One region of the Streptomyces decoyicus genome, then DNA from elsewhere that is predicted to be linked to it. Evidence: riboswitches for the same ligand, from Rfam matches in the RefSeq annotation. Region 1 holds a riboswitch; each other region holds the start of a gene.
The links. A riboswitch is a leader RNA that binds a small molecule or an ion and turns the genes downstream of it on or off. The one in region 1 is predicted to bind cobalamin.
Positions count from the first base shown of each region.

Region 2: it holds a riboswitch for cobalamin, as region 1 does, so the genes downstream of both, metE (5-methyltetrahydropteroyltriglutamate--homocysteine S-methyltransferase) here and cobN (cobaltochelatase subunit CobN) in region 1, are expected to answer to the same signal.
Region 3: it holds a riboswitch for cobalamin, as region 1 does, so the genes downstream of both, K7C20_RS24715 (ribonucleoside-diphosphate reductase subunit alpha) here and cobN (cobaltochelatase subunit CobN) in region 1, are expected to answer to the same signal.
Region 4: it holds a riboswitch for cobalamin, as region 1 does, so the genes downstream of both, nicT (Nickel transporter NicT) here and cobN (cobaltochelatase subunit CobN) in region 1, are expected to answer to the same signal.

Region 1 covers NZ_CP082301.1:4,194,323-4,202,013, forward strand. Annotated here, with positions in the region: gene K7C20_RS18400 (DUF1876 domain-containing protein) at 1-107, opposite strand, end outside; gene K7C20_RS18405 (DUF4097 family beta strand repeat-containing protein) at 326-1,057, shown strand; gene cobN (cobaltochelatase subunit CobN) at 1,147-4,749, opposite strand; cobalamin riboswitch at 4,784-4,944, opposite strand; gene cobG (precorrin-3B synthase) at 5,081-6,439, shown strand; gene K7C20_RS18420 (precorrin-8X methylmutase) at 6,616-7,248, shown strand; gene K7C20_RS18425 (precorrin-2 C(20)-methyltransferase) at 7,251-7,691, shown strand, end outside.
Region 2 covers NZ_CP082301.1:6,631,065-6,638,755, reverse strand. Annotated here, with positions in the region: gene K7C20_RS29040 (L,D-transpeptidase family protein) at 1-361, shown strand, start outside; gene K7C20_RS29035 (hypothetical protein) at 377-826, opposite strand; gene K7C20_RS29030 (aldo/keto reductase) at 1,008-2,066, opposite strand; cobalamin riboswitch at 2,230-2,417, shown strand; gene metE (5-methyltetrahydropteroyltriglutamate--homocysteine S-methyltransferase) at 2,587-4,911, shown strand; gene lysA (diaminopimelate decarboxylase) at 5,227-6,558, opposite strand; gene K7C20_RS29015 (PucR family transcriptional regulator) at 6,696-7,691, shown strand, end outside.
Region 3 covers NZ_CP082301.1:5,584,341-5,592,031, reverse strand. Annotated here, with positions in the region: gene K7C20_RS24745 (carbohydrate ABC transporter permease) at 1-941, opposite strand, end outside; gene K7C20_RS24740 (extracellular solute-binding protein) at 1,043-2,311, opposite strand; gene K7C20_RS24735 (GntR family transcriptional regulator) at 2,553-3,314, shown strand; gene K7C20_RS24730 (DUF3311 domain-containing protein) at 3,558-3,818, shown strand; gene mctP (monocarboxylate uptake permease MctP) at 3,815-5,503, shown strand; gene K7C20_RS24720 (hypothetical protein) at 5,593-5,730, opposite strand; cobalamin riboswitch at 5,887-6,039, shown strand; gene K7C20_RS24715 (ribonucleoside-diphosphate reductase subunit alpha) at 6,202-7,691, shown strand, end outside.
Region 4 covers NZ_CP082301.1:2,585,495-2,593,185, forward strand. Annotated here, with positions in the region: gene K7C20_RS11315 (methyltransferase) at 1-1,013, shown strand, start outside; gene K7C20_RS11320 (nucleoside/nucleotide kinase family protein) at 1,183-1,839, shown strand; gene K7C20_RS11325 (hypothetical protein) at 1,796-2,221, opposite strand; gene K7C20_RS11330 (MarR family winged helix-turn-helix transcriptional regulator) at 2,340-2,990, shown strand; gene K7C20_RS11335 (alpha/beta fold hydrolase) at 2,987-3,835, shown strand; cobalamin riboswitch at 3,911-4,160, shown strand; gene nicT (Nickel transporter NicT) at 4,159-5,337, shown strand; gene K7C20_RS11345 (VOC family protein) at 5,421-5,921, opposite strand; gene K7C20_RS11350 (DoxX family protein) at 6,075-6,626, opposite strand; gene K7C20_RS11355 (enoyl-CoA hydratase/isomerase family protein) at 6,830-7,624, opposite strand; gene K7C20_RS11360 (CaiB/BaiF CoA transferase family protein) at 7,621-7,691, opposite strand, start outside.

The sequences.
Region 1 (7,691 bases):
CCGACCATCTGCCCGCCGTCCTTGCCGCGCAGCCTGGCCTCGGCCCGGACCTCGCTGTCGGTCTCGGTGATGCTGATCTCGGCGTTCCATGTCTTCGTGGCAGTCACCGGAAGCCTCCTCGTCCGCCCCCATAAGCAGCCCATGAACCGCCCCCACAAAAATCCTCGCACCGGCGTCCGCGGCCCGCACCTGGGGCACACCACACCTCGGTCCGGGGGCTTTCCCCATGGTGGGGCCGTACCCGCCGCCCTAGCCTCGTCGTGGCGGGGAACCGGGCAGGGGCGCCCCCTCGCCGCACCAACTACCGAGCTTTCCGGGGGAATTCATGCGCAAGCGCGTCCGCTATATCGGGGTCCTCACGATGGCCGCCCTCGGGGCATGCGGCATCAGCGCCTGCGGAGTGCTGCCCGGGAAGACCCTGAAGGACGACGCCGTGGTGTCGAAGAAGATCACGGCCATCCGGCTGGACAGCACCTCCGGGGGCCTTACGGTGCACGGCGGCAAGGGCGGCGGCAGGGTCTCGGTCCACCGCTCGGTGAGGTACCACGGCGAACGGCCCGAAGGGGCCACGCACCGGATCGAGGACGGGGCGCTGGTGCTCGGCGGCTGTGGCGAGGACTGCTCGGTGAACTACACGGTCGAGCTGCCGAAGGGCATCCCGGTCAGCGGTGAGACCTCCTCCGGGGCGGTGGATCTGAGCGGGGTGGGCCCGGTGAAGGTGACCACCAGCTCCGGGGACATCGACCTGGACGGCGTGGCCGGCACGGTCGACGCACGGACCTCCGACGGCGGGATCACCGGACGCGGCCTGGCGGGCAAGCGCATCACGGCGCAGACCTCCAACGGGGAGATCGATCTGACCCCGGCCGTCGCCCAGAACGTCCGGGCGAGGACGTCCAACGGCACCATCACCCTGCAACTGCCGAAGGGCCCGTACCGCGTCTCCGCACAGACCAGCAACGGCGACAAACACCTGGGCATCGCCCAGGACCCGGCGGGACGCTTCCAGCTGGACCTGACCACCAGCAACGGGGACATCACCGCAAAGCCCGCCTGATGCCGCGGCATCAGGCGGGCCCGGGGGAGCGCTGACCGGGACCGGCTTCCGGCCCCGGCTCCCGACCGGGGCGGCGCAGCCCCCCGGCGTCAGTCCTCCCCCTCCAGCTCCCCTTCGGTCTCCAGGAACGCCTGCCGCAGCGCCGCCAGCGTCTCGGCGTCCGGCTTCTCCCACATGCCGCGGGACTCGGCCTCCAGGAGGCGCTCGGCGATGCCGTGCAGCGCCCAGGGGTTGGCCTGCTGGAGGAAGTCGCGGTTCTCGGGGTCGAGCACGTACGTCTGGGCGAGCTTGTCGTACATCCAGTCGGCGACCACGCCCGTGGTGGCGTCGTAGCCGAACAAGTAGTCCACGGTCGCGGCGAGTTCGAAGGCGCCCTTGTAGCCGTGGCGGCGCATCGCCTCGATCCAGCGGGGGTTGACCACCCGGGCGCGGAAGACCCGGGAGGTCTCCTCGACGAGGGTGCGGGTGCGGACCGTCTCGGGACGGGTGGAGTCGCCGATGTACGCCTCGGGGGCCTTGCCCTTGAGTGCCTTGACCGTGGCGACCATGCCGCCGTGGTACTGGAAGTAGTCGTCGGAGTCCGCGATGTCGTGCTCGCGGGTGTCGGTGTTCTTGGCGGCGACCGCGATGCGCTTGTAGGCGGTCTCCATCTCGTCCCGGGCCGGGCGGCCCTCCAGACCGCGGCCGTAGGCGTAGCCGCCCCAGACGGTGTAGACCTCGGCGAGGTCGGCATCGGTGCGCCAGTCGCGGGAGTCGATCAGCTGGAGCAGACCCGCGCCGTACGTCCCCGGGCGGGAGCCGAAGATGCGGGTGGTGGCGCGGCGCTCGTCGCCGTGCTCGGCCAGGTCGGCCTGGGAGTGGGCGCGCACGAAGTTGGACTCCGCGGGCTCGTCCAGGCCCGCGACCAGCCGTACGGCGTCGTCGAGCAGCCCGATGACGTGCGGGAACGCGTCCCGGAAGAAGCCCGAGATGCGCAGCGTGACGTCGACACGGGGGCGGCCGAGCTCGGCGAGCGGGATCGCCTCCAGTCCGTTGACCCGGCGCGAGGCGTCGTCCCATACGGGGCGGACACCCAGCAGGGCGAGGGCCTCGGCGACATCGTCGCCGCTGGTCCGCATCGCGCTCGTGCCCCACAGGGACAGCCCGACCGACTGCGGCCAGTCGCCGTTGTCGGAGCGGTAGCGCTCCAGGAGCGAGTCGGCGAGGGCCTGGCCGGTCTCCCAGGCCAGACGGGAGGGAACGGCCTTGGGGTCGACGGAGTAGAAGTTACGGCCCGTCGGCAGGACGTTGACCAGGCCGCGGAGCGGGGATCCCGAGGGGCCCGCCGGGACGAAGCCGCCGTTCAGCGCGTGCACGGCGTGGTCGATCTCGTCGGTGGTGGCGGCGAGACGCGGGACGACCTGGCGGGCGGCGAAGTCGAGGATGTCGGCGACCGCGGCCGGATGCCCCTCGGCGACACCGGACACCGCCGCCGGGTCCCAGTCCGCGTCCTCCATCGCCTGGACCAGCGCGCGGGCCGTGGCCTCGGCCTCGTCGGCCGTCGTCCGGGTCGCGGCGGACTCGTCGAGACCGAGCGCCTCGCGCAGACCGGGCAGGGCGGACGTACCGCCCCAGATCTGGCGGGCGCGGAGGATGGACAGGACGAGGTTGACGCGGGCCTCACCGGCCGGGGCGCCGCCCAGGACATGCAGACCGTCGCGGATCTGGGCGTCCTTGACCTCGCACAGCCAGCCGTCCACGTGCAGCAGGAAGTCGTCGAAGCCGTCGTCGTCCGGGCGGGCCTCCAGGCCCAGGTCGTGGTCGAGCTTGGCGGCCTGGATCAGCGTCCAGATCTGGGCGCGGATCGCGGGCAGCTTGGCCGGGTCCATGGCGGAGATCGCCGCGTACTCGTCGAGCAGCTGCTCCAGGCGCGCGATGTCGCCGTAGGACTCGGCGCGGGCCATCGGCGGGACGAGGTGGTCGACGAGGGTGGCGTGCACCCGGCGCTTGGCCTGGGTGCCCTCGCCGGGGTCGTTGACCAGGAAGGGGTAGACGAGCGGGAGGTCGCCGAGGGCGGCGTCCGGGCCGCAGGCCGCGGACAGGCCCGCGTTCTTGCCGGGCAGCCATTCCAGGTTGCCGTGCTTGCCCAGGTGGACCATGGCGTCCGCGCCGAAGCCGCCGTCGTCCGCGGAGGCCGCGATCCAGCGGTACGCCGCCAAGTAGTGGTGCGAGGGCGGCAGATCGGGGTCGTGGTAGATCGCGATCGGGTTCTCGCCGAAGCCGCGCGGCGGCTGGATGAGGATCAGGAGGTTGCCGCGGCGCAGAGCGGCCAGCACGATGTCGCCGTCGGGGTTGCGGCTGCGGTCGACGAACATCTCGCCGGGCGGCGGCCCCCAGTGCTCCTCGACGGAGTCCCGGAGCTCCTGCGGGAGCGTGGCGTACCAGCGCTTGTAGTCGGCGGCCGGGATACGCACGGGGTTGCGGGCGAGCTGCTCCTCGGTGAGCCACTCCTGGTCGTGGCCGCCGGCCTCGATGAGGGCGTAGATCAGCTCGTCGCCGTCGCCGGACACGAGGCCGGGAACCTCTTCGGTGCCGAAGTCGTAGCCGTCGGCCTGGAGGCGGCGCAGCAGGGCGACGGCACTGGCCGGGGTGTCCAGGCCGACCGCGTTGCCGATCCGGGAGTGCTTGGTCGGGTACGCGGACAGCACCAGCGCGAGGCGCTTCTCGGTGGCCGGGATATGACGCAGCCGGGCGTGCCGGACGGCGATGCCGGCGACCCGGGCGGCGCGCTCGGGGTCGGCGACGTACATCGGCAGACCGTCCTCGTCGACCTCCTTGAAGGAGAACGGGACGGTGATCAGCCGGCCGTCGAACTCGGGGACGGCGATCTGCGAGGCGGCGTCCAGCGGCGACAGCCCCTCGTCGTTCTCCTCCCAGGCGCTGCGCGGCCCGGTCAGGCACAGGGCCTGGAGGATCGGTACGTCGAGGGCGGCCAGCGCACCCGCGTCCCAGGACTCGTCGTCGCCGCCGGCGGAGGCCTCGGCGGGCTTGGTGCCGCCCGCGGCGAGGACGGTGGTGACCAGGGCGTCGGCGGCCCGCAGCTCCTCGATCAGCTCCGGCTCGGGGGCGCGGAGGGAGGCGACGAACAGGGGCCGGGCGCGGCCGCCCGCCGCCTCGATCTGCTCGCACAGGGTCCGTACGAAGCCGGTGTTGCCGCTCATGTGGTGGGCGCGGTAGTAGAGCACGGCGACCAGCGGGCCGGTCTCGTTGCGGGCCTCCCACTCCAGCGGGCCCCAGGACGGGGCCGGGGCCGGCGGGTCGAAACCGTGGCCGGTCAGCAGCACCGTGTCGGAGAGGAATCGGGCGAGCTGGTCGAGGTTGGCGGGCCCGCCGTGCGCGAGGTAGGCGTGCGCCTCGGCCGCGATGCCGACCGGGACCGTCGACTGCTCCATGAGCTGGGCGTCGGGGGCCTGTTCACCGGTGAGCACGACGACCGGCCGGTGCTGGTCCTCGGCGAGCAGCACCTCCAGGCCCTCCTCCCAGGCACGGATGCCACCGAGGAGGCGTACGACGACGAGGTCACAGCCTTCCAGCAGCGCGGGCAGCTCGGCGACATCGAGCCGGGCGGGGTTGGCGAGCCGGTACGGCACGGGACCCGTGGCCGCGCGGGCGCTGAGCAGGTCGGTGTCGGAGGTCGACAGCAGCAGAAGCATGCGAGCGCAGGCCTTCCTCGGGGTGTCCGCGCCCCGGGTGGTCGTAAGGACGGCGGGAGTTCCTGGCTCGCCCGGCAGTTTCCGGGTTCACAGTGGCGGGACCGCGCCGGATTCTCACCGGGCTTCCTCCCTAGGGCCGTAGGACCCTGCGCCGTCGCTGGCGTCGGTGGGCCAGCCGACCCACCGACCTGCATAGTAAGGGCTGTGGACGGCCGAGGTAAGCGGGCCTCCGGGCAGGCCGGACCAGGACGGGGGCGCGCACGCCGCGGGCCGGGCGCCTGGCCGGATCCGGCCCGGATCGGCGCCCGCCCCCGTGGGTATGCTCGCGGCCATGCCGCCCTCCCCCTCGACACGGCCCCAGGCCGCCGCACCGCCTCTGCGCGACCGCGGTGACGCCTGCCCGGGAGCGCTGCGGCTGCACCGGGCCGCCGACGGCCACCTCGCCCGAATCCGGCTCCCGGCCGGAGATTTGACGGTGCGTCAGGCAGCCGTCCTGGCCGACGCCGCGGACCTGCTCGGTGACGGCCATCTCTCCCTCACCTCCCGCGGCAACGTCGAACTCCGCGGCCTTGCGGAGGGCTGCGGCGGCCGGCTCGCCGCTCTGCTGCGCGACGCCGGCCTGCTGCCCTCCGAGCGCCACGAACGCATCCGCAACATCCTCGCTTCCCCGCTGGCCGGACTGGACCGCCACACCCCTTCTGACGTGCGACGGTGGGCCCGTGAGCTGGACGCGCTGCTCTGTGCGAGCGAGTCCGCGACCGCCCTCTCGGGCCGTTTCCTGTTCGTCCTGGACGACGGGCGGGGCGATGTGGCCGCGCTCGGCGGAGATGTGAGCTTGCTCGCAGAACCGGCCGGGGGCCGGACCGGACCGGCGGGCGGCGCCCTGCTGCGGGTCGGCGACGGTCCGGCGGCGCTGCGGATCGCCGGACCGGACGTACCGCGCGCCGCGCTCGCCGCCGCCGAGGCCTTCCTGACCGCCGCCGCGGCGAGCGGCAGCGGAGCCTGGCGGGTCCGCGAACTCCCCGACGGACACGGCCTGACGGCCCGGGAGGTGGCAAAGACGCTGCGGTCGGCGGGCATCGGGGCCGCGTACGTGGCCGCGGCTCCCGCCCCCGGCGCCCGCACCTCCCCGCCGTACGCGGACTCCGCCGCCCCCGGCGTCATCGAGGGCCCCGACGACGACCGTGCGCTCTCGGTCCTGGCGCCGCTCGGCAGGCTGTCGGTGGCCCAATGGCGGCTGCTGACCACGATCGCCGCCGGCGACGGCTCCGGGGCGCTGCGCCTCACCCCGTGGCGCGGCATCGTCCTGCCCGGACTGCCGGCCGCCGCGGCACCCCGCCGGCTGGCGGAGCTCACCACCGCCGGACTGATCACCGACCCGGCCTCTCCCTGGCACCGGCTCGGCGCCTGTACGGGCCGCCCCGGCTGCGCCAAGTCCCTCACCGACGTACGCGCCGACGCGACGGCCGCGCTCGCCGCCGGTGCGGCCGTCCCGGGCGGGCGGCCCCCCGGCCCGGCCCCCGAGGGCCTCCCCGTCTACTGGTCCGGCTGCGCACGCCGCTGCGGTCACCCGCACGGCACCTGGATCGACGTGCTGGCCACGGCGGAGGGCTACCGGGTAGCACTGGTGGGGCCGGACACCGCACCGACCGCCCCACGCACCGCGGCGCCCCCGCCCACGGCCCCATGAACCACAGCAACGCCAAAGCCCCATGCCCCGCCCCATAACCACCCGAGCCATGCGAACCGCCCGAGCCATGCGAACCACCTGAATTACCCGATCCACCCGATTCACGTGAACCACCCGGTCCACCTGAACCACCCGAACCACCGAGCCCTCCCGCACCCGACACCCCCGAGGCCAGAGTGACCGCGTTCGACTACGAGAAGGACGGTGCGGCGATCTACCGCCAGTCCTTCGCCACCATCCGCACCGAGGCGGATCTCGCCGGGCTGCCCGCCGACGTCAGCCAGGTAGCGGTCCGGATGATCCACGCCTGCGGCATGGTCGACCTGGTACGCGATCTGGCCTTCACCCCCGACGTGGTGGCAGCCGCCCGCAAGGCGCTGCACGCCGGTGCGCCGATCCTCTGCGACGCCAACATGGTCGCCAGCGGCGTCACCCGTAAGCGGCTGCCGGCGAACAACGACGTGCTGTGCACGCTCGCCGACCCCGCCGTCCCCGACCTGGCCGCCCGAATGGGGACCACCCGCAGCGCCGCGGCCCTGGAGCTGTGGCGGGACCGTATGGAAGGCGCCGTGGTCGCGTTCGGCAACGCCCCCACCGCCCTCTTCCGGTTCCTCGAAATGATCGAGGAGGGCGCGCCCCGCCCGGCCGCCGTGATCGGCATACCCGTCGGCTTCATCGGCGCCGCGGAGTCCAAGGACGCGCTGATCGCCCACCCGTCGAAGCTGGACCACATCGTGGTGCGCGGCCGTCGTGGCGGCAGCGCCATGGCCGCGGCCGCGATCAACGCCATGGCAAGCGAGGAAGAGTAAGCGTGAGCGAGCAGCAGGCAACCGGTGACGGCAGCGTCGCGAAGACGACTGGCCCTGGCCGCCTCTACGGGGTCGGCCTCGGCCCCGGCGACCCGTCCCTCATGACGGTCCGGGCCGTCCAGGTGATCGACCGGGCCGATGTCATCGCCTACCACAGCGCCCGCCACGGACGCTCGATCGCGCGCTCCATCGCCGCCGAGCACCTGCGCGCCGACCACATCGAGGAGGCACTGGTCTACCCGGTCACCACCGAGTCGACCGACCACCCCGGCGGCTACCGGGGCGCCCTGGACGAGTTCTACGAGTCCGCGGCGGCCCGCCTCGCCGCCCACCTCGACGCCGGCCGCACCGTCGCCGTCATCTCCGAGGGCGACCCGCTCTTCTACGGCTCCTACCAGCACATGCACAAGCGGCTGGCCCACCGCTACCCGACCGAGGTCATC
Region 2 (7,691 bases), 2.4 Mb from region 1:
GACCCGCGGCGGGGTGCACACCGTACGCAGCAAGAACGCGGCCGAGACGATGGACTCCGCCACCATCGGCCACGGCGACGAGTGGAGCCTGCCCTCCAAGTGGGTCACCCACCTCACCGCGTCGGGGACCTTTCTGCACTCCGCCCCGTGGAACAAGTCGATCGGTGTGGAGAACAACAGCCACGGCTGCTTCGGCATGACGACCTCGGACGCCAAGAAGATCTACGACTTCCTGCCGATCGGCTCCACGGTCGAGGTGAAGGGCACCGCCAACACCAACAAGACCGACGTCGGCAACGGCCTGGAGGTCTGGCAGGAGAGCTGGGAGCAGTGGCAGCAGCGCAGCGCGCTGACGCACTGACCCTGCGGCGCAGGCTCATCTGCGGTGCCTCCCGAGGACGCGGGGGCGGGTGAGCAGCAGGAAGACGGTGGCCAGGACGGCGACGGCCTGGGCCAGGGCGGCGAGCTTCTTGGCGCCGCTCCAGCCCGGTTCGTACATGTCCGGCAACGGCCCCGGCGCGCCGAGGTCCACATAGGTGTAGAGGAGCAGCAGCGCGAGTCCGCCCGTCGCGACGAGCCAGGCGAAGGTGTCGGCCGCCGGGCGGCGCCAGGTCAGCACGAGCAGGGCGGCGAGCGCGGCCAGGGCGGCGTCGACGCGGAACAGCAGGCCCTGGCCGAGGGTCGCCGTGACCTCGTCGTACCGGCCGGCGAGCCGGGCGTGGAGGTAGGCGTCCACGGCCAGCCCGGCCGCCGCCAGCAGTCGCGCGATACCGCGGGCGACCCGGTCGGGCCGCCCGTGCTCCGGTACGGAGTTGTCTGGTGCCACGGCTTCTCCAAGCCTCACGGTGAGCGGCGGTAGCCGGGTCGGCGGACGGTGAGCGGGCCACACGCACCTCAATAGACCGCAGGCGCCGCCGCCCGGCCATCCGGGCGGCGGCGTTCGGCGTATCGGGCAGCAGGCCGCCTGGGCGGCGACGCCGCACCGTACGCGGTGGGGGCCGTGCGGGTCAGCGGATCTCGCTCGTCGTACGGCGGTACGTGGAGCGCCGGTCCTCGATCTCGGACCAGCGGTCGCCGTAGACGTTCTCGGTGATGCCCGGCTCCCGCAGGAAGTCGTGCGGGAAGCCCAGCGGCACCGCGCTGCACCGGTCGAGCCGCGCCAGCGCGTCGGCGTCCAGCGCGACATCGACGGCGGCCAGGTTGTCGAGGAGCTGGCTCTCCTTGGTGGCGGCGATGATCGGGATGATGTTGCCGGGCCGGCTGCGCAGCCACGCCAGCGCCACCTGCGCCGGGCTCCAGCCGCCCTGCTCGGCGATCTCCAGCACCGCGGTGACGGTCTCCTCGGCGTGGTGGTCGCGCCGGTCGTCCTCGCCGACGACATCCAGCCGGCCCGTCTCACCGCGGCGGTACTTGCCGGTGAGCCGGCCGGCCGCGAGCGGCGCCCAGGCCAGCACGGCCAGGTCGAAGGCGCGGGCCTGGGGCAGCAGTTCGCGCTCCGGGGTCCGCTCCAGCAGGTTGTAGCGCAGCTGCGAGCCCGCGAACGCGGTCCAGCCGCGCAGCTCGGCCAGGGTGTTCGCCTGCGCGATCTCCCAGGCCGGCCAGTCCGAGACGCCGACGTAGAGCACCTTCCCCGACCGGACCACGTCGTCGAGCGCCCGCATCACCTCCTCCACGGGCGTGAAGTTGTCCCGGGCGTGCACCCACAGCACATCGAGGTGGTCGGTGCGCAGCCGGTCCAGGCTCGCCTCCACCGAACGGACGAGGTTCTTGCGGTGGCTGCCCGCCGCGTTCACATCGCCCTTGCGGGTCGCGCAGGTGTACTTGGTCGCCAGGACGAAGCTGTCCCGGCGGCCTTCGAGCAGCTCCCCCAGGATCCGTTCCGAGGCCCCGTCCGTGTAGTTGTTGGCGGTGTCGATGAAGTTGCCGCCCGCGTCCGCATACGCGTCCAGGATCCGGCCGCTGGTGTCCTTGTCCGCGCCCCAGCCCCAGTCCTCGCCGATGGTCATGGTGCCCAGGCTCAGCTCGCTGACCCGCAGACCGGTCCTGCCGAACAGTGTGTAGCGCACGTGGTTCCCTTCGATCGGCGCAGCTCTCCGGTGGTGCGCTCACGCTAGGAGCTGGAGCGCGCTCCAGCGCAAGACGCGGCCCGGCGGCGGCGTCCGGTTCCGGCCGAGGCCGGGGCACGGTCCGGGCGGGACGTCGACGGCATGCCCTAGGGTGGCCGGAGCAACTGGTTCGCCCTGCCCGCCAGGCAGGCGCGTCGCAAGAGGGAACCCGGTGGAAATCCGGGACTGCCCCGCAGCGGTGAGTGGGAACGACCGCCGTCATACGCACTGGGCCCGGCCGGGTCTGGGAAGCGACGGCCAGTAGATGTCCGCCTTCGGCGGACGTGCCCGCGAGTCCGAAGACCTGCCAGTGCCCCCGCGCGACCGGTGCGCGGGGAGATCTCGGTGACCTCGAGGGCGGGTCGGCGGACATCAGACGGGCATGACGGCGGCAATGCGCCGGGGCCCGTCCGGTTTGCCGTCCCTTCGCGTCCTCGACCCTCCCGCGGTCCATGGAGACATACTCGCGAAGGAGAGTTCCGTGACCAGCACGTCCGCAGCCGCGGCAGCACGCGCCACCGTGCACGGCTATCCCCGTCAGGGGCAGCACCGTGAACTGAAGAAGGCCATCGAGGGCTACTGGAAGGGCCGCGTCGGCGCCGACGCCCTCCGCAGCACCGCCGCCGAGCTGCGCCGCGGCAATTGGCAACAGCTCGCCGAGACCGGTGTCCACGAGGTGCCGACCGGCGACTTCTCGTACTACGACCACCTCCTGGACACCAGCGTGATGGTCGGCGCGATCCCGGCCCGGCACCGCGCCGCGGTGGCCGCCGACCCCCTGGACGGCTACTTCGCGATGGCCCGCGGCACCCAGGACGTGGCGCCGCTGGAGATGACCAAGTGGTTCGACACCAACTACCACTACCTGGTGCCGGAGTTGGGTCCCGACACGGTCTTCGCCGCGGACTCCACCAAGCAGGTCGCCGAGCTGACGGAAGCACTCGGTCTCGGCCTCACCGCACGCCCGGTCCTCGTCGGGCCGGTGACCTATCTTCTGCTGGCCAAGCCCGCGCCCGGTGTCGCGGCCGGTTTCGACCCGCTGACGCTGCTCGACCGGCTGCTGCCCGTCTACGCCGAGGTGCTCGCCGAGCTGCGGGCGGCCGGCGCCGACTGGGCGCAGCTGGACGAACCGGCGCTGGTGCAGGACCGCTCCCCCGCCGTGCTGAACGCCGCGGCCCGCGCCTACCGCGATCTCGGCACGCTCGGCGACCGCCCGCGGCTGCTGGTCGCCTCGTACTTCGACCGGCTGGGCGAGGCGCTGCCCGTGCTGGCCAAGGCGCCCGTCGACGGACTGGCGCTGGACTTCACCGGTGCCGCGGCAGGCAACCTCGGTGATCTGGCGGCGGTCGGCGGGCTGCCCGGCAAGCGGCTGGTGGCCGGTGTCGTCAACGGCCGCAATGTGTGGATCAACGACTTCGAGAAGTCGCTGGCCACACTGGGGACGCTCCTCGGCCTGGCCGACCGGGTCGACGTCTCGTCCTCGTGCTCGCTGCTGCACGTCCCGCTGGACGCCGCCGCCGAGCGGGACATCGACCCGCAGATCGCCCGCTGGCTGGCCTTCGCCCGGCAGAAGACCACGGAGGTCGTGACGCTGGCACGCGGTCTGACCCAGGGCACCGGCTCCATCGCGGCCGAACTCGCCGCCAACCGCGCGGACTTGTCCTCCCGGGCGGGTTCGGCGCTCACCCATGACCCGGTGGTGCGCGCCCGTGCCGCGGCCGTCACCGACGCCGACGGCCGCCGTTCGCAGCCGTACGCCGAGCGGGCCGCCGCCCAGCGCGCGCACCTCGGGCTGCCACTGCTGCCGACCACCACCATCGGCTCGTTCCCGCAGACCGCCGAACTGCGCACCGCCCGCGCCGACCTGCGGGCCGGGCGGATCGACACCGCGGGGTACGAGGAGCGCATCTCGGCCGAGATCCGCGAGGTGCTGGCCTTCCAGGAGAACGCCGGTATCGATGTGCTGGTGCACGGCGAGCCCGAGCGCAACGACATGGTGCAGTACTTCGCCGAGCAGCTGACCGGCTACCTCGCCACCCGGCACGGCTGGGTGCAGTCCTACGGCACCCGCTACGTCCGCCCGCCGATCCTGGCCGGGGACATCTCCCGCCCCGAACCGATGACGGTCCGCTGGACGACGTACGCCCAGTCGCTCACCGACCGGCCGGTCAAGGGCATGCTCACCGGTCCGGTCACCATGCTCGCCTGGTCCTTCGTCCGCGACGACCAGCCGCTCGGTGACACCGCCCGGCAGGTGGCGCTCGCCCTGCGTGACGAGGTGAACGACCTGGAAGCGGCCGGGAGTTCGGTGATCCAGGTCGATGAGCCCGCGCTGCGCGAGACGCTGCCGCTGCGCACCGCCGGCCACGCGGAGTACCTGGCCTGGGCCACCGAGGCGTTCCGCCTCACCACCAGCGGGGTCCGCCCGGACACCCAGATCCACACCCATATGTGCTACGCGGAGTTCGGCGACATCCTTCAGGCCATCGACGACCTCGACGCCGATGTCATCAGCCTGGAGGCGGCCCGCTCCCATATGCAGGTCGCCGGGGAGCTCGCCACGGCCGGCTATCCGCGCGAGGTGGGCCCCGGTGTCTATGACATCCACTCACCGCGCGTACCGGGCGTGGACGAGGCAACGGCACTGTTGCGCAAGGGGCTCGGTGCCATCCCTGCCGAACGGCTGTGGGTCAACCCCGACTGCGGTCTGAAGACCCGCGGCTGGCCCGAGGTGCGCGCCGCCCTGGAGAACCTGGTCGCCGCGGCCCGCGAGATCCGCGGCGGTCTGCCCGGCGCGGCTTCCTGACGGGAGCGGGCCGGGGCCGGCGCCCGTGCGGGGGTGCCCGCTCCGGCCCGTGGCTCACCGGAGCCGCGAACGGTGCCGATGGCCACCCCGATACCGATCATGGTCAGCTGGAAGGCGCCCACGGTGCGGCGCAGTCCCGCCGCCGGCCGGTGACTCGGCCTCGGTGAGAAAGGCCGCCGGCGGTTTGCGGCGCAGGAGTTGGTGGCGCAGGCCCGGTCGGGCGAGGGGTGGTTGACCGGGCAGGACGTCGGTGGGTCGCACAGGGGCCTCGATCCGGGGAGGGGCAGGGGGTCAGGGGGTCCGTCAGGGAGTCCGTCAGGGCAGGTCGCGGCGCATCAGGTCCGCGTAGGTCTCGCGTCGTACGACGGGGCGGGCGCGGCCGTCGCGACAGAAGACGACCGGTGGACGGCGGGCCGCGTTGTAGTTGTTGGCGAGGGAGTAGGTGTACGCGCCGGTGGCCGGGACGGCGATCAGGTCCCCGGGCCGCGGGTCCTGGAGGAGCACGCCCGTGCTCAGCACATCGCCGGACTCGCAGTGCCGGCCGACGACACGGCACCGCTCGCCGGGGGACCCGTCGGCGGGGGCCCGCACCCGGGTGGCCACGGTCGCCTCGAAGCGCTGCCCGTACAGCGAGACTTCGAGGTTGTCCCCCATCCCGCCGTCCACGGCGACGAAGGTCTCGCCGCCGGACCGCTTGACCGTCACCACGCGGTAGAGCGAGACACCGCTCTCCGCGACCAGCGAACGGCCCGGCTCGATGATGACCCGGGCGCCGGCCGGCAGCAGCTCGTCGGCCGCGCCGGTCAGCGCGTCGAGATAGGCCTCGACGGTCGGTGGCCGGTCGTCGTACGTGTAGCGGGCGCCCAGCCCGCCGCCGAGGTCGTACACGGGAAACCGGCCGAGCTCCGCCACCGCCGCCACGGCCCGGACGAACGGCTCGGTGTCGAGGATCTGCGAGCCGATGTGCACATGCAGCCCGTCCAGGCGCAGCCGGGCGCTGCCGCGCAGCCGGGCGATCGCCTCGCGCGCCTGGGGCAGCAGCAGTCCGAACTTCGAGCCGCGCTGGCCGGTGGAGACCGCCTCATGGGTGTCGGGGCGGACATCGGGGGTGACCCGGACCAGGACGGGCTGCGCGCGGCGGCCGGGGCCGGGGGCCTCCGCCATGAGGTGTTCCAGCCGGTCGATGTCGTCGAAGTTGTCGATGACGACAAGGCCCGCACCGGCCTCCACGGCCGCCCGGAGGTAGCTCTCCGACTTGGCATTGCCGTGCACGATCACCTTGGCCGGGTCGGTGCCCGCGGCGAGGGCGAGCGCCAGTTCGCCACCACTGGCGACATCGACGCCGAGCCCCTCCTCGGCGAGCAGCCGGTAGACGGCGGTGCACGGGAAGGCCTTGGAGGCGAAGGCCACCATCGAGTCCGGTCGGCGCGCGGCCAGCCCGTCGGCGTACCGGCCGGCCCGGTCCCGCAGAGCGCCCTCGTCGATGAGCAGCGCCGGGGTGCCGTGGCGCGCGGCCAGTTCGGCCACATGGCATCCGCCGATGCGCAGCCCGCCGTCCGGTGCCGTCGTGGTGCCGGGCGGGAAGAGCCCGAGCAGGGCGTCGGAGGACGGCGGGGCAGGCGCGGCGGGGGTGGTCGGGACGGCCATGGGAATGCTCCTTGCTGGGCTCGCGCCGGGGCCGGGACGCGCGGTGCGCCCGTCGGGCCCCGGCCCCGGATCTGCTCCGCACCATGCTGGGCCCCATTTCCTTCCCCGTCGTTGGCGCCATCGCCTAGGGTCCGAGCGTGGAACTGACGGATACGCCAAACCCGGCCGGCCTCGGCGGTACCAGCGAGGAGCTGTTCGCGCTGGCCAATGCGGTTGCCGCGGTGATCGGCGGGTCGGTGGCGATCGAGGACCTCGACCACCGGGTGCTGGCGTATTCGTCCCTGCCGGGCCAGCGCATCGATGAGCTGCGCCGCCGCGGCATCCTGGACCGGCGGGTGCCCGACGAGCCCGCCCAGCAGCGCCAGTACCGCGAGGTGCTCGGCGCGCCCGGTGTCGTGCGGCTGCCGGTCCTCGCTCCCGAGGAACTGCCGCGCGCCGCGGCCGCCGTGCGCGCGGGCGATCTGCCGCTGGGCACCATCTGGGCGATCGAGGGGGACTCCCGGCTCGATGCGGCAGGTGACCGGGCGCTGCTGGACGGTGCGCGGCTCGCCGCGCTGCACATGCTGCGCCGCCGCAGTTCGGCCGAACTGGATCTGCGGGCCCGCGAGGACACCCTGCGTGCGGCGCTGCGCGGCGACGGTACGGCGCAGGAGATCCGCTTTCAGCTCGGTCTGCCGCAGGGGTCGCCGCTGACGCTCCTCGGCTGTGCGCCGGCCGCGGGCGGGCCCGACCGTACGGGGCCGGAGGCGGTCCGGCTGGGTGCCGCGGCCGCCCGGCACTGGGCCACCGTACACGCCGAGGCGGCGGTCGCCACCGTCGGCCGCACGGTGTACGCCCTGCTGCCCCGGGCCGGCCAGGCCGAGGCCCGCCGGCTGTCCGAACAGGCCGTGGCCTCGCTCGGCCGCACCCTGGAGACCCCGTTGCGCTGCGCGGTCAGCCGCCCCGCCGACGACCCTGCCGAACTGCCCGCGCTGCGCGCGGAGGTGGACGACATCCTCCGGGTGACGACCGCGGACCCAAAAGCCCCCGGCGTCGCGGCGCTCGGCGACGTACACGCCCGGGTCCTGCTGCTGCACTGCGCCGACGCACTGGAGCGCCGGCCCCGTCTGCGCCATCCCGGCATCGAGGCCATG
Region 3 (7,691 bases), 1.4 Mb from region 1:
ATCGCGGCCCCCATGCCGAAGTGGAGGTTGCCGACGCCCTCGGTGAAGGCATAGATCGGCAGCGTCTCGGTGAGCCGGTCGGGGCCGCCCTCGTTGATCGCAAAGATCTGCGGGAACGCCTTGAAGACCCAGATGATCTCCAGGAACGTCGTGGCCAGGAAGAAGGGCTTGAGGAACGGGAAGGTGACAGAGGTGAAGACCTTCCAGGTGCCGGCGCCGTCCATCCGGGCCGCTTCGTAGAGCTCCCTGGGGATGGTCGTGGTGGCGGCGTAGAGGTTCAGGGCCACGAAGGGCAGCGACTGCCACACGATCAGGACGGTGATGACGAAGAAGGTGGACAGCTGGGTGCCGACCCAGTCGTAGTGGGCCATGGCGTGCCAGCCGGCCTTGTCCAGCAGCCAGTTGACGACGCCGTAGCGGGAGTCGAAGAGCCACTGGAAGACGGTGGTGGCGGCGATCACCGGCATGGCCCAGGCCAGCACCAGCGCCAGGGAGAGCGTGAGGCGCATCTTCTTGCCGAGCCGGGCCAGCAGCAGTCCGATCAGCACGCCGAGGACCATGATCAGGACGACATTGACCGCGGTGAAGACGAGGGTGCGGAGGGTGACCCGCCAGAACTGCTCGCTGCCCAGGATCTCCTGGTAGTTGCCTACCCCGCGCCAGTCGGTGAGGTGCTGGATCAGCTCCTTCATATCGAGGTTCTGGAAGGAGAGCAGGAGGTTGCGGACCATGGGCCAGCCCAGGAAGACCGCGGTCGCGAGCAGGGCCGGCAGCAGCAGGAGGTACGGGGCACGGCGGGCGGACGGATGAGGACTGTGGCGGGCGGGAGGACGCGGACCCCGCCCGGCCCGCCGGCCGCCTCCGCGCCGGGTGGGCGGTGCGCCTCCCTTACCGGTCTGCGGCGCGGTCTTGTCCACCGCGTCGTCGAGCTGCACTGCCATGGGCCCTGCTCCCCCTTGCTGCCGTGAATCCTCGGTGCTCCTGCGGGAACGCCACACGCCTGCGGGGCCGGGAAACGGCCGGCCCCGCAGGCAGCTGCCGGTTACTGCTTGGCGAGCCGTGCGTTGATCTCGGATTCGACGTCCTTGGCGGCATCGGCCGGGGACTTACCGCCGAGGACGGCCGTCATATAGCTCTTGATGGGGTTCGGCAGGTTCTCCACCGCGGCCCACTGGGGAATCAGCGGAGTGGTGCCGCCGGACTTCTCCGCGGCGGGCGCGGCGGCCGCGGCGGCCGGATTCTGCTGGGCGGCACCGGCCAGACCGGCGGACTTCGGGGTCCAGCCGGACTCCTTGACCATCTGTCCGTCGTTCTGCTTCGACAGGGCGACCTTCAGGAATTCCTTGGCGAGTTCCTGGTTCTTGCCCATACCGGCGACGGCGAAGTTCGAGCCGCCGAGGAAAACGCCCTCGGGCTTGGCCGCGGTCTCGCCGGGGATGGTGAAGAAGCCGATGTCCTTCTTGATTTCCGGGTTGGCCTTGACGGCGGTGGCGGCCTCGTAGCCCATGGCGATGAGGGCGCCGGTCCGGCCCTTGGCGAAGACCTCACCCTGCTGCGGGGTGGCCTCGTCCTTGTTCTTGGGAGCGGTGCTGAAGGCCTGGTACTGCTTGTAGATGTCCATGGCCTTGGAGACCTTGGGGTCGCCGAGGTTGGAGACCCACTTGCCGCCCTGCTTCTTCACCAGGTCGGCGCCGGTGCCGATGGTCAGGCCGTCGAGGAAGTACCAGTTCTGGCCGGGGAGATACAGCGGCTCGGCGTCGGTCTTCTTCTTGATGGTGTCAAAGGCCTTGAAGAGCTCATTGCGCGTCTTGGGGGTGCCCTTGAGGCCGGCCTCGGCCCAGATCTTCTTGTTGTACATCACCACGCGGTTTCCGGCGAACCACGGCAGTGCGTACTGCTTTCCGTCCACGAGCGAGGCCTTGTTGAAGGCGTCGTTCCAGTCGGAGCCGATCTCCTTCTTCAGATCACCGAGTTCGGCAAGTGCTCCCGCCGTGGCGTAGGCGGCGGTCTGGGTGTTGCCGATTTCGACGACGTCCGGCGGGGCGTCCTCGGAAAGGGCGGTGCTCAGCTTCTGCTGAATGCCGTTCCACTGCTGGACCTTGAACTCGACGGTGGCGCCGGTCTTCTTCTTGAACTGCTCGGAGACCTGTTTGGTCCACTGCGCCGGATTCGAACCACTCATCACCCAAACGGTCAGCTTCTGGCCCTTGAAGCCATTCGCGCCCGCCTTGTTGCCGTCGCTGGACCCACAGGCAGCGACACTCACCAGCATTCCCGCGACCGCCGTCGCTGCTATGAGCCCACGCTTCATTGCGCTCTCCCCCAAAGGCCGGGTGTGGTCTTTAATGGTTTAGACCAGTGCCCGCAGCTTGGCCTAGACCTTTTGGGGTGTCAAGGGTGTATAAGAGTCGCTGTCAGGTCCGTTACCGGACCGACACCTGGCAAGCCGGGACCTGCAAGGAAGCGCGGGAAACCCACCCGTGCCACGATGTGAGCCGCTACATACGGAGGAGCCGGTGACGGCAGCGCGACAGGAGTCGGAGAGGCGGGTCATGGAGACGGACGGGGGCAACGGTGCCGAGAGCGGCGGTGGCACGCGGACCGCGCGGGTGCCCAAGTACTACCGCCTCAAGCGGCACTTGCTGGAGATCACCGAAACCTTGCCGCCCGGCACCCCGGTCCCGCCCGAGCGCACCCTCGCCGCGGAGTTCGACACCTCGCGCACGACGGTGCGTCAGGCCCTCCAGGAGCTGGTCGTCGAGGGCCGGCTGGAGCGCATCCAGGGCAAGGGCACCTTCGTCGCCAAGCCCAAGGTGTCCCAGGCGCTGCAACTGACGTCCTATACGGAGGACATGCGGGCCCAGGGCCTGGAGCCGGCCTCCCAACTGCTGGACATCGGCTATGTCACCGCCGACGACCGGCTCGCCGGCCTGCTGGACATCTCCACCGGCGGCCGGGTGCTGCGCATCGAGCGGCTGCGGCTGGCCAGCGGCGAGCCGATGGCCATCGAGATCACCCATCTGTCGGCCAAACGCTTCCCCGCGCTCCGCCGGAACCTCGTCAAGTACACCTCGCTCTACACCGCCCTGGCCGAGGTGTACGACGTCCGGCTGGCGGAGGCCGAGGAGACCATCGAGACCTCGCTGGCCACCCCGCGCGAGGCCGGTCTGCTGGGCACGGACGTCGGCCTGCCGATGCTGATGCTCTCCCGGCACTCGCTCGATGCCCAGGGGCAGCCGGTGGAGTGGGTGCGCTCGGTCTACCGGGGCGACCGCTACAAGTTCGTCGCCAGACTGCGCCGCCCCACGAACTGACCCGCCGCCCCGGGGCCCGCCCCAGGGCCCGCCCCGGGGCCCGGCACATCCGTCCGCGCCCCCTGCACATTTCCACCACTTTCACCCCAAACGGGATGAATCAGGCAGTCGGCGGTACCGCGGAGGTGTCCCTCGTGTGGATTCTCCATACCGATATGCGGACAGCTAGTGACGCGCGCCACGCCCCTGCCATAGATTTCCAGCCGATTACACAGGAGACAGCCAGGGGACGGAGCCGCGGTCATGACACAGTCAGCCGAATCACCGGGTCGCAGACAGGTGGTCACACCCACGCGTGTGGTGACCGGGATCTGCCTGATCGTCCCCTTCGTGGCGATGCTGTGGGTGAGTTCGTACGCCCGGGTCGAGCCGAGGTTCATCGGGATCCCGTTCTTCTACTGGTACCAGATGGCGTGGGTGCCGATCTCGACCGTGCTCACGATGATCGCGTACAAGCTGGTGCAGCGTGAGCTGCGCGCCCGCAAGGGAGGTGCGGCCCAGTGACTCTCACCACGACCGCGGCGAGCACCTCCGAGGCGCTCGCCGCCGCCTCGACCAAGGGCGTCAACGGCGTGGCCCTCGCCGTCTTCGTCTTCTTCTTCCTGGCCGTGACGGTCATGGGCTTCCTGGCCGCCCGCTGGCGCAAGGCCGAGCAGTCCGCCAACCTCGACGAATGGGGGCTGGGCGGCCGCAGCTTCGGCACCTGGGTGACGTGGTTCCTGCTGGGCGGTGACCTCTACACCGCGTACACCTTCGTGGCCGTGCCGGCGGCGATCTACGCGGCGGGCGCGTCCGGCTTCTTCGCCGTGCCGTACACGATCCTGGTCTACCCGCTCATCTTCACCTTCCTCCCCCGCCTCTGGTCGGTCTCGCACAAGCACGGCTACGTCACCACCTCCGACTTCGTCCGCGGCCGCTTCGGCTCCAAGGGACTGTCGCTGGCCGTGGCGCTCACCGGCATCCTCGCCACCATGCCGTACATCGCCCTCCAACTGGTCGGCATCCAGGCCGTCCTGGACGTGATGGGCATCGGCGGCGGCGAGCACACCAACTGGTTCGTCAAGGACCTGCCGCTGCTGATCGCGTTCGCCGTGCTGGCCGCGTACACCTACTCCTCGGGGCTGCGCGCCCCGGCGCTGATCGCGTTCGTCAAGGACGGGCTGATCTATCTCGTCATCGCCGTGGCGATCATCTACATCCCGATCAAGCTGGGCGGCTTCGGCGAGATCTTCGACACGGCCGGCAAGGCGCTCGCCCAGCCCGGCGCCGTCCCCGGCAAGCCGCGCGGCGAGCTGGTCAGCGGCCCGAACGCCCAGTGGGCGTACGCGACCTTGGCGCTCGGCTCGGCGCTGGCGCTCTTCATGTACCCGCACTCGATCACCGCGACGCTGTCCTCGCGCAGCCGCAACGTGATCCGCCGCAACACCACCATCCTGCCGCTGTACTCCCTCATGCTGGGCCTGCTGGCGCTGCTGGGCTTCATGGCGATCAAGGCAGGTACGGACATCCAGGGCAACCCGCAGCTGGCCATCCCGCAGCTGTTCGAGGACATGTTCCCGAGCTGGTTCTCCGGTGTGGCGTTCGCCGCGATCGGCATCGGCGCGCTGGTGCCCGCGGCCATCATGTCGATCGCCGCGGCCAACCTCTTCACCCGCAACGTCTACAAGGACTTCCTCAAGCCGGGCGCCACGCCCGAGCAGGAACACAAGGTCGCCAAGCTCGTCTCGCTGCTGGTGAAGGTCGGCGCGCTGGCCTTCGTCCTCACCATGGACAAGACGATCGCGATCAACTTCCAGCTGCTGGGCGGCATCTGGATCCTTCAGACCATGCCGTCCCTGGTCGGCGGCCTGTTCACCCGCTGGTTCCACCGCTGGGCGCTGCTGGGCGGCTGGGCGGTCGGCATGCTCTACGGCACGCTCGCGGCGTACGGCGTCGCCAGCCCGACCCAGGCCCACTTCGGCGGCTCCAGCAAGGAGATCCCCGGTATCGGCGAAATCGGCTACATCGGCCTGACCGCCTTCGTCCTGAACGTCGTGGTGACGGTGGTCCTGACCGTCGTCCTGAAGGCCGTAGGGGCCCCCGAAGGAACCGACGAGACCAGCCCCGCCGACTACACGGCGGACGCCGGCGACAAGGGCGTCTCCGTCGAACTGCCGCCGGCGGCGGCGGAGGCGCCGGCGGGGCACTGAGCCACCCGCTGACGCACCTTCACGGGCTGCCGCGTTCCTCCGGGGACACGGCAGCCCGTTGGCGTGGGCCGTTCAGTTCACCCAGTCCTTCAGCTGCTCGGTTTCGAGGGGGATGCCGACGGGGTCGGGGAGGTGAATCTCATCTTCCCGTCGATGAACTCCGGCCGCGCGCCCTTCTCCAGGCGGGCGAGCACCCGGGCGACCTCTTCGAAATGCTTGGTCTCCATGAGGTGCGGCCGGTCGGCGAGCGGGGATGGAGGTTGCTCCTTCTTCTCCCGGCAGGGCGGAGAACGTAAAACCGACCATAGCCGAGGCCACTGACAGGCACTGCGTGATCACTCACGACACACTAGATATGGGGGTGCACGCGAAGGGCCACCCCCACATGTATGCTCGTCCTCGCTGTCGCCGCAGGGGAATCCGGTGGGAATCCGGAACTGTCCCGCAACGGTGTTGGAGCGGGCTCGGCCGGCCGGACCACGGCCCCGGCACGCCGCCCGTGAAGTCCGAAGACCTGCCGACGGTACGCCCGCACCGCCATGGGTGCGGACGTCGATACGTCCGGGCCCCGAGGGTTGGGCCGGTGGACGCCGCGCGGTGTGCCCGCGCACCCCTGACCGTCATGGGGTGCCGCATGCCCGCGTGCGCCCGTCGCGTCCCTCCCCTCCCGGCCCCCGCCGAGTGAGGGAGAGCAGCACGTGACCATCGCGCCAACGGAGCCCGCGTCAGACGCCGAGGTCGTGCCCCCCGCGGTAGCCACGCCTGCCGGCACCGCCGACGGCGGGCCCGGCCAGGACGGTCCGGGTGTCGCCCTGCTGCGCACCCTGACCGAGCTGACCGAGGATCTGACCGCGACCGACCCCGGCAAGGTGGCCGCCGCCGCCCTGCGCGGCCGGCACGCGGGCTCCGACGAGGCCGAACTGCGGTCGCTGGCCACGGATGCCGCGGCCGGCCTGATCGGTGACGAGCCGCAGTACTCCAAGCTCGCCGCGCGTCTGCTCACGCTCGCCATCGCGGAGGAGGCGGCCGGACAGGGGGCGGTCGCCTTCTCCGCCTCCGTCGAGGTCGGTCACCGCGAGGGGCTGATCGCCGACGAGACCGCGGAGTTCGTGCGCACCCATGCCGCCCGTCTGGACGCGCTGGTCGACAAGGCGCTGGCCGACGGCGCCGACGACCGGTTCGGCTATTTCGGGCTGCGCACCCTGCACTCGCGCTACCTCCTGCGGCACCCCACCACCCGTCAGGTCGTCGAGACCCCCCAGCACTTCCTGCTGCGGGTGGCCTGCGGCCTCGCCGAGGACCACAGCGAGCGCGCCCTGGACGACGTCGCCGAGCTCTACCGCCTCACCAGCTCGCTGTCCTACCTGCCCTCCTCCCCCACCCTGTTCAACTCCGGTACCCGCCACCCGCAGATGTCGTCCTGCTACCTGCTGGACTCGCCGCTGGACGAGCTGGACTCGATCTACGACCGGTATCACCAGGTCGCGCGGCTCTCCAAGCACGCGGGCGGCATCGGCCTCTCGTACTCCCGTATCCGCGCCCGCGGTTCGCTGATCCGCGGCACCAACGGGCACTCCAACGGCATCGTGCCGTTCCTGCGCACCCTGGACGCCTCGGTCGCGGCCGTGAACCAGGGCGGCCGGCGCAAGGGCGCCGCGTGTGTCTACCTGGAGACCTGGCACGCGGACATCGAGGAGTTCCTGGAGCTGCGCGACAACACCGGTGAGGAGGCCCGCCGCACCCACAACCTGAACATCGCGCACTGGATCCCGGACGAGTTCATGCGCCGCGTGGAGGCGGACGCCGACTGGTCGCTGTTCTCGCCCTCGGACGCCCCGGAGCTGGTGGACCTGTGGGGCGACGAGTTCGACGCCGCCTACCGCAAGCTGGAGGCCGACGGCCGGGCGCTCAAGCAGATCCCGGCGCGGGTGCTGTACTCCCGCATGATGCGCACCCTGGCGCAGACCGGCAACGGCTGGATGACGTTCAAGGACGCCGCCAACCGCACCGCCAACCAGACCGCCGAGCCCGGCCAGGTCGTGCACTCGTCCAACCTGTGCACCGAGATCCTGGAGGTGACGAACGACGGGGAGACCGCGGTCTGCAACCTCGGGTCGGTCAACCTCGCGGCGCACCTCGGCGAGAACGGTGAGATGGACTGGGAGCGGCTGGACGCCACGGTCCGCAC
Region 4 (7,691 bases), 1.6 Mb from region 1:
ACGCCCGCCAGTTGCTGACGGCGCTGGCCCGCCGCATCGACCGCCGCCCCCGCAAGGCGCCGCCCGCCGATGTCACCCAGGCGTTCCATGTGCACCGCGCCGCCCAGAATCACCGCGCCCGCATCCTGGGCATGCTGCTGGTTCCGCTCGATGCGACTCTCGCCGTCCCGCTGCACCGCGCCCCCGATGTCCGCGAGGCCTGCGCCAGGGTGTACGGCCCCGGCGAGCCCGCCGCCACGGAAGCCGCCGACGGCACCGAGGGCCCGGACCCGACCGCCTCCCTCGTCTCGCTGCGCGAACTCCTCGCGCTCATCGGCGCCAACGAATGGCGCAAGAAGGGCGTCGAGATCCCGGCGCTCGGCGGCGACCGTATCCATCCGCATTACGGCGTCTTCTCCCCGGCCCGCGGCGAGTATGTCGACCTGGTGGCCGAGGCGCCGCTGCCCCACGACGAGCTGGCGTTCGACATCGGCACCGGCACCGGCGTACTGGCCTCGGTGCTCGCCCGGCGCGGTGTGCGCAGGGTCGTGGCCACCGACCAGGATCCGCGTGCGCTGGCCTGTGCCCGCGAGAACACCGAACGCCTGGGCGTCGCCGGTCAGGTGGAGGTGGTCGAGGCCGACCTGTTCCCGGCCGGCCGTGCCCCGCTGATCGTCTGCAACCCTCCGTGGGTGCCCGCGAAACCGACCTCCCCCGTGGAGCACGCGGTGTACGACCCGGGCAACCGGATGCTGCACGGCTTCCTGAGCGGCCTCGCGGACCATCTGACCCCGGACGGCGAGGGCTGGCTGATCCTCTCCGACCTGGCCGAACACCTCGGCCTGCGCCCGCACGCCGAACTCCTCGGCGCCTTCGCCGAGGCCGGCCTCACGGTCCTGGGCCGGCTCGACATCACCCCGCGCCATCCACGCGCCCGCGACGCCTCCGACCCGCTCCATGTGGCCCGCGCGGCTGAGGTCACCTCCCTGTGGCGGCTGGGCCTCGTGAACCGGGGTGCGTCCGGCCCCCGGTAGGGCATGCTCCGCCCGGCCGGCCCCGAGGACCATCCCCCTGAGGGCGCGCTCCTCGGGGCCGCCCCTCCCGTGTCGCCGAGCCACTGAGCATCCCGGGCTGTCACCGGCCCGGCCACCGGCGGGGGCGCGTCCGGCCGGCGCCCCGCCCCTCAGGCACGATGGACGCACCATGGATTCCCGGCACCTCCTCTCCCGCGCCCGCCGGCTCGCCGCCTCCGCGACTCCCGGCCGGCGCCGGCTGCTCGGCATCACCGGCCCGCCCGGCGCCGGCAAGTCCACCCTCGCCGCCCACCTCGTGGCGGAGCTGGCCGGGCAGGCGGCGCTCGTACCGATGGACGGCTTCCATCTCGCCGAGGCGGAGTTGCGCCGGCTGGGCCGTACGGACCGCAAGGGCGCGCCGGACACCTTCGACCCGGCCGGCTATGCGGCACTGCTGGCGCGCCTGCGCTCCCCGGAGCCGGACACCGCCGTCTACGCCCCGGCCTTCGACCGCCGTATCGAGGAGCCGGTCGCCGGCAGCATTCCCGTGGCACCCCACATTCCGCTCATCGTCACCGAGGGCAACTACCTCCTCCTCGAATCCGCCCCGTGGCCGCGGGTCCGGGCGCTGCTCGACGAGGTCTGGTACGTGGAGCTGGACACCCCGGAGCGGATCCGGCGGCTGGTCGACCGGCATGAGCGCTTCGGACGTCCGCGCGCCGACGCCGAGCGGTTCGTGCACACCTCGGACGAGGCCAACGCCCGTGTCGTGGCGGCCACTCGCGACCGGGCCGACCTCGTCATCACCTTCGCACCCGAAGAGGCCCCGCCTCCACCGAGCGCATAACCCCGCGCCCCCGCCGCTGTCGGCCGGCGAGCAGCCCGGCCGCCGACAGCGCGCCCCATCCCACGGACACCGCGACCGCCTTCAGCTTGCGGTCGCGGCCCGGCAGCGTCGCGCCGAGCAGTACGGCGTCCCCGAAGTCCGCCGCCATCCGCACATACGCGGCGGTGCGCAGCGCCTGGCCTTCCGGAGCCAGCGCCAGCGCCAGCCCGCTCACCGCATCCCGCCAGGCCAGCGGACGCAGCGAGGTCCGGGTCGCCGGCTCGGTCCGCCCCTCGGCGTCGACCAGCCCCGAGGGCCGCGCCAGCAGATCGGGCACCACCCCCACCGCCACCCCGTACACGGCCGTGGCCACCCCGACCGCACGCAACAGACCGACCTTCATGGGCCGTCCACCTTTCTCGTCCACCGGCCGCGCAGGCCCCGTCATGCCCGCCGCCTCATCAACTCCTTTCCGCGGCAACCCTCTTCCCAAACGACATCAGCGATGTCATCATGACATCATGAGTGTCACTGAGGGGGAGGTCGAGAAGGATGCCGAGGGGGATGCCGTGAGTGTCGTCGCGAGCGATGCGGGGCGGGCCGGCGGCGGGGATCCGACGCCCGCCGAAGACCTGCTGTACGGCGTCATCCGACGCCTGTGGCCACTGCACCGCACGGTCGTCCGCGCGGTGGAACACGAGCTGGCGGGCACGGGCATGACGGCCGGCGAACACGCCCTGCTGGACGTGCTGCGCAGCGAAGGCCCGCAGACCGTCCCGCAGTTGGCGCGCGCCATGGGGCTCGACCGGCAGCCGGTGCAGCGCTGGGTGAATCACGCCGCTGAACTGGGCCTGGTCGTGACGGCCCCGAACCCCGCACACCGCCGCTCCTCCCTGATCCGGCTCACCACCGAAGGCACGGCGGCGATAGGCGGCATCCAGGCGTTCGAGGCGTCGGAGCTGCGGCAGCGACTGGCCGATCTGCCCGCCGGGGACGTTCGTACCGCACTCCATGTACTGGACCGGCTCGGCGAGGAATTCCGGCACCTGGCGAACGGCCCACGCAAGGCGCCGGAGGAAAGCGACAGTCACGGCAGTCGCGGCAATAGCGACGACAATGGCATCACGCCCGCTTCACCGCATCAGGCACACAAAGGACGGCCCGCAAGATGACCCGAGGAATCACCGCCTGGTCCGAGATCGACAACGGCATCGTGCCGATCGACGACGGCGAGCTGTTCTATGAGACGGCCGGCTCGGGCCCCGCGGTGGTGCTGCTCCACGGCGGCATGCTCGACCAGCACATGTGGGACGAGCAGTTCGCCTGGCTGGTGAACTCCGGCCTGCGCGCGATCCGTTACGACTTCCGCGGCCACGGCCTCTCCTCCACCGTGACCGGGGACTACGCCAACCACGACGACCTGTGCGCCCTGCTCGACGCGCTCGATGTCCCCGGCGCCGTCCTCGTCGGCCTCTCCCACGGTGCGCGGGTCGCGCTCGACACCGCCATAGCCCACCCGGACCGGGTGACGGCCCTCGCGCTCGCCTCCCCCGGGATCAGCGGCCGCGCCTTCTCCGACCCCTTCATCCTGGAGCACATCAAGGCGCAGGTGGCGGCGATCGGCGCCCCCGACGGTGCGGAACGCTATGTCGAGCACTTCCTGCGGATGTGGGTGGACGGACCGCATCGCGAACCGTCCGCGGTGCACCCGGGATTCCGTGAGCGGATGCGTGCCTCCGCCGAGGCCAATGTGGAGGTGCATGCCGATGGAGTGGGCGCCGGTATGCCCCTCGAGGTCGGCGCCGCCGACCGCCTCGGCGAGATCCGGGTGCCGACGGTCGTGTTCGACGGTGACCTCGACAGCAGCGACATCTCCGCCAACGCCCATGCGATAGCGCTGACCGTCCCCGGCGCCCGAAGAGTCCGGATACCGGGCGCGGCCCACATGGTCAATCTGGAGAACACCGCGCTCTTCGACCACGAACTCCATGCCTTCCTCTCGGCCCTGGAGTACTGACGCCCCGCGACCACCACTCCCCTTCCGCCCACGGCCCGGCCCGGCCCCGCGAACCTCGCACCTCCCGGGCGGCAGTTAGAGTGACCGGGCCGTGGTGTTCGGGAAGACCGGTGACGGACCTTGTGGTCCCAGTCCGGAGCGGCCCTCGCCACTGTGATCGGGGAGTCTTCACCCCTTCCACCGGCGCACGGCGCGCCTGTGGCGCCACTGACCGCAGCCCGCGGCCGGGAAGGCGGGGGGGCGGACGCATACACCCTCCCCCAAGCTCTCAAGGAGCAGGGTGGTACCCGCAAGCCAGGAGACCGGCCACGGCATCTCACGAACTGATCCACGAGGTGCTGGAGCGTGACCGCCGGATGGCCCTGTCCACCGATACCCGCAACACCCCTGCCTCCGCCGCTTTCCGCTGGCGCCGGCAGGACACCGTCCGCACCGCGGGCCTGATGGCCGTCATAGCCGGTCTGCACGTCGTCGCCTTCGGCGTGCTCTTCCTGCTCGTGGTCCCCCATCACTACGCCGTGGGCAGCCAGGTCTTCGGTGTGGGACTCGGCATCACCGCCTACACCCTCGGCATGCGGCACGCCTTCGATGCCGACCACATCGCCGCGATCGACAACACCACCCGCAAGCTGATGGCCGACGGAAAGCGGCCGGTGTCGGTCGGCTTCTGGTTCGCCCTCGGCCACTCCAGTGTCGTCGTCGCGATGGCGGCCCTGGTGGCGGGCGGCGCCCAGCTCGCGGGCACTCTGCTCAACGACGAATCCCGTACGCACCAGATCCTGGGCACCATCGGCACCACGATCTCGGGGACGTTCCTCTACCTCATCGCCGCCCTGAACCTCATCGCGCTGGCCGGGGTCTGGCGGGTCTTCCGCGGTATGCGCAACGGCCACTACGACGAGGCCGAGCTGGAACAGCGCCTCGACGCACGCGGCTTCATGAACCGCTTCCTGGGGCGCTTCACCCGCTCGATCTCCCGTCCGGGCCAGATGTTCCCGCTCGGTTTCCTCTTCGGGCTCGGCTTCGACACCGCGACCGAGGTGACCCTGATGGTGATGGCGGGCAGCGGCGCCGCGGCCGGCCTGCCCTGGTACGCCGTGCTGTGTCTGCCGCTGCTCTTCGCCGCCGGGATGAGCCTGTTCGACACCCTCGACGGCACCTTCATGAACTTCGCCTACCAGTGGGCGTTCTCCAACCCGGTGCGCAAGGTCTACTACAACCTCACCATCACCGGACTGTCGATCGCCGTCGCCTTCTTCATCGGCACGATCGAGCTGGTGACCGTGCTGCACGACAAGCTCGCCCTCAACGACCCGCTCACCGGCTGGATTTCCGGCCTCGACCTCGACAATGTCGGCTTCCTCATCGTCGGCCTGTTCGTGGTGGTGTGGGCCGCGGCGCTGGCGTACTGGCGACTGGCCGGCGTCGAGAAGCGCTGGGCGGAGCGAACGGAGCCGACGACACAGGCGGAGCCGGCGGAACAGGCCGCACCGGGCTCCTGAGGCGCTAGGGGGAGACGCCCCCTAGCCCCGGCAGCCCCGTACGCAGCCGCCGCCCGTACCGCCGCCGGGGCGCGGCTGTCCGCTCACGTGGCCGAACCGGCCGCCGCCCCCGTCATCAGATCCGGCCCCCAGCGCTCCAGCGCAGCCGCCAGGTCGAGGGGCAGCAGCCGGTCCGGCTGGTCCGGGCCCGGCCAGTCCTCCCGCGGGACCCGCCACATCACCTCGAACTCGTTGCCGTCCGGGTCCTTGGCGTACAGCGACTTGGCGACGAGGTGATCACTCGACCCCACCAGTGCGCCCCGCTCGACGAGCCGCGCATGTGCCGCGACGAGTTCGCCGAGCGTGCCGATCTCCCAGGCCAGGTGGTAGAGCCCGACCCGCCCGGCCTCGGGCCCCGGTGCGTCCGGACCCACTGCGAACAGCGCCAGGTCATGATCGTTGAGCGAGCCGGGAGCGCGGAGGAACGCGGCCCGTCCCGGAACCTCGATCCCCACCGTGAGCCCGAGGGCGTCGGTGTAGAAGGCGACCGACCGCGCCACATCGCGGACGTAGAGCACCGCGTGGTTGAGACGTCGTACGGACATGGAGCCTGCTCTCCGTTTCTGCCGCAGCGGTACGGCCAGGGGCCGCTGCGCCCTCCCCACTCTGCTCTACCCCGCCCGCCCCGTCCCTGCCCGGAATCCCCGGGCCGGTTCCCGGAGGGTTTCCGGCCCGAGGACCGAGGTCCGGGGGATGGTTCACTTCCGGACCAGCAGCACCACGCCTGCCAGCACCACGCCCAGCACCAGCGCGGCCACGCCGTAGCGCGCCCGATGGGCGCGCAGGCCCGGCAGGACGCGGTCGATGGCGTAGCGGCCGGGCCCGGTCAGCGCCAGTGCCGCCGCACCGGCGGTCAGCAGCAGCTCGTACTCCACGCCCTTGGGCGCGAAGAAGCCCCCGCCCCACTTCACGGCGAGAGCATTGATCATCGTGCCGACGACCGCTGCCGCGGCGAGCGGCGTGAGCAGCCCGGCCACCAGCCCGAGCCCGCCGAGCGTCTCGCTCAGCCCGGCGACGACGGCCATCGTCCTGCCCGACGGATAGCCGCTCATCGTGAAGAACTGCGCGGTCCCGTCCAGACCCGGACCTCCGAACCAGCCGAACAGCTTCTGGGCACCGTGGACCGCCATGGTCAGGCCGAGCGCGATCCGCAGCAGGAACAGCCCGGTGTCGTAGCCGTGCGGCGAGGGGGCGTGGCGCGCAGGGGTGCCGAGGCGGGCGGACTGGAGAGTGCCGAGGGGGGATGTCATGGGGAGCGCTCTTTCGCATGTCGGGGACGGGTCCGCGAGGCGCCGCGGATAATTACTTGAAACTTCAAGTCACGTCCCGACCCTACACAGCGACCCCACGACGAACAACAGCGCGTAATACCGGTCCCGGGAGCACATCGCCCCGTCCGCCCCGCCCCGCCGTGCTCCCCGCCGTGCTCCCCGCCCGCCCGGCCCGGCACCGGTCAGGGTGCGGCGGGCGGGACCGCTGCGGCTGCCGACCGCGGCCCGAGGAACGCGGCGATCGCCCGGTCGAAGTCGGACCGTGCCACCGCCGGCCGCGGATTGGCGGCGGCCGCCTCCCGCTGCGGCGCCAGCGCCGCGGCCACCGCCAGCTTGGCGGCCCGGATCGCCGCGGGTGGCTGCTCGGCGATGGAGGCGGCGAGTCCGGAGGTGCGGGCGGCGAGGTGCTCCTCGGGCACGCTGTCGTCCGCGAGCCCGAGGCCCACCGCGGTACGGGCGTCGACCAGTCGGCCGGTGTAGAGCAACTCCCGCGCCACGGCAGGTCCGGCCAGCGCGACCATGCGTGCCGCGAAGGCCGGACTGGCGAGGATGCCGAGCCGGGCGATCGGCATCCCGATGCGTGCACTGTCCGCCATCAACCGCAGATCGCAGGCGAGAGCGAGTTGGCAGCCCGCGCCCGCGGCGACACCGCGGATCTCGGCGATCACCGGAACGGGGCAGTCCTCGATCGCGCTGAACGCCGCTTCCATATGGGCGAAGGACTCCTCGACGTATCCGGAATCCGCATCCACCCAGTCGGTCATGTTCGAGCCGGCGCAGAACGTGTCGCCGTGCCCACGGATCACCAGCACCCGCAGCGACGGGCCCTCTCCCAGCTCTCCGACCTGGCGGGCCAGTTGCGCCCAGGCCCGGCCGGGAAGGGCGTTGCGCCGGCTGCCGTCACCGATACGGATCTCGGCGACGGCGCCGGACCAGGACGTGGCGATGGCGGGTTCGGGAGCGGGGCGGGAGGTCACTTCGCGGCCTTTCGCGCGCGGAGAGCGGCCAACTGCCGTGGGCCGACGCCGAGGCCGGTCAGGACCT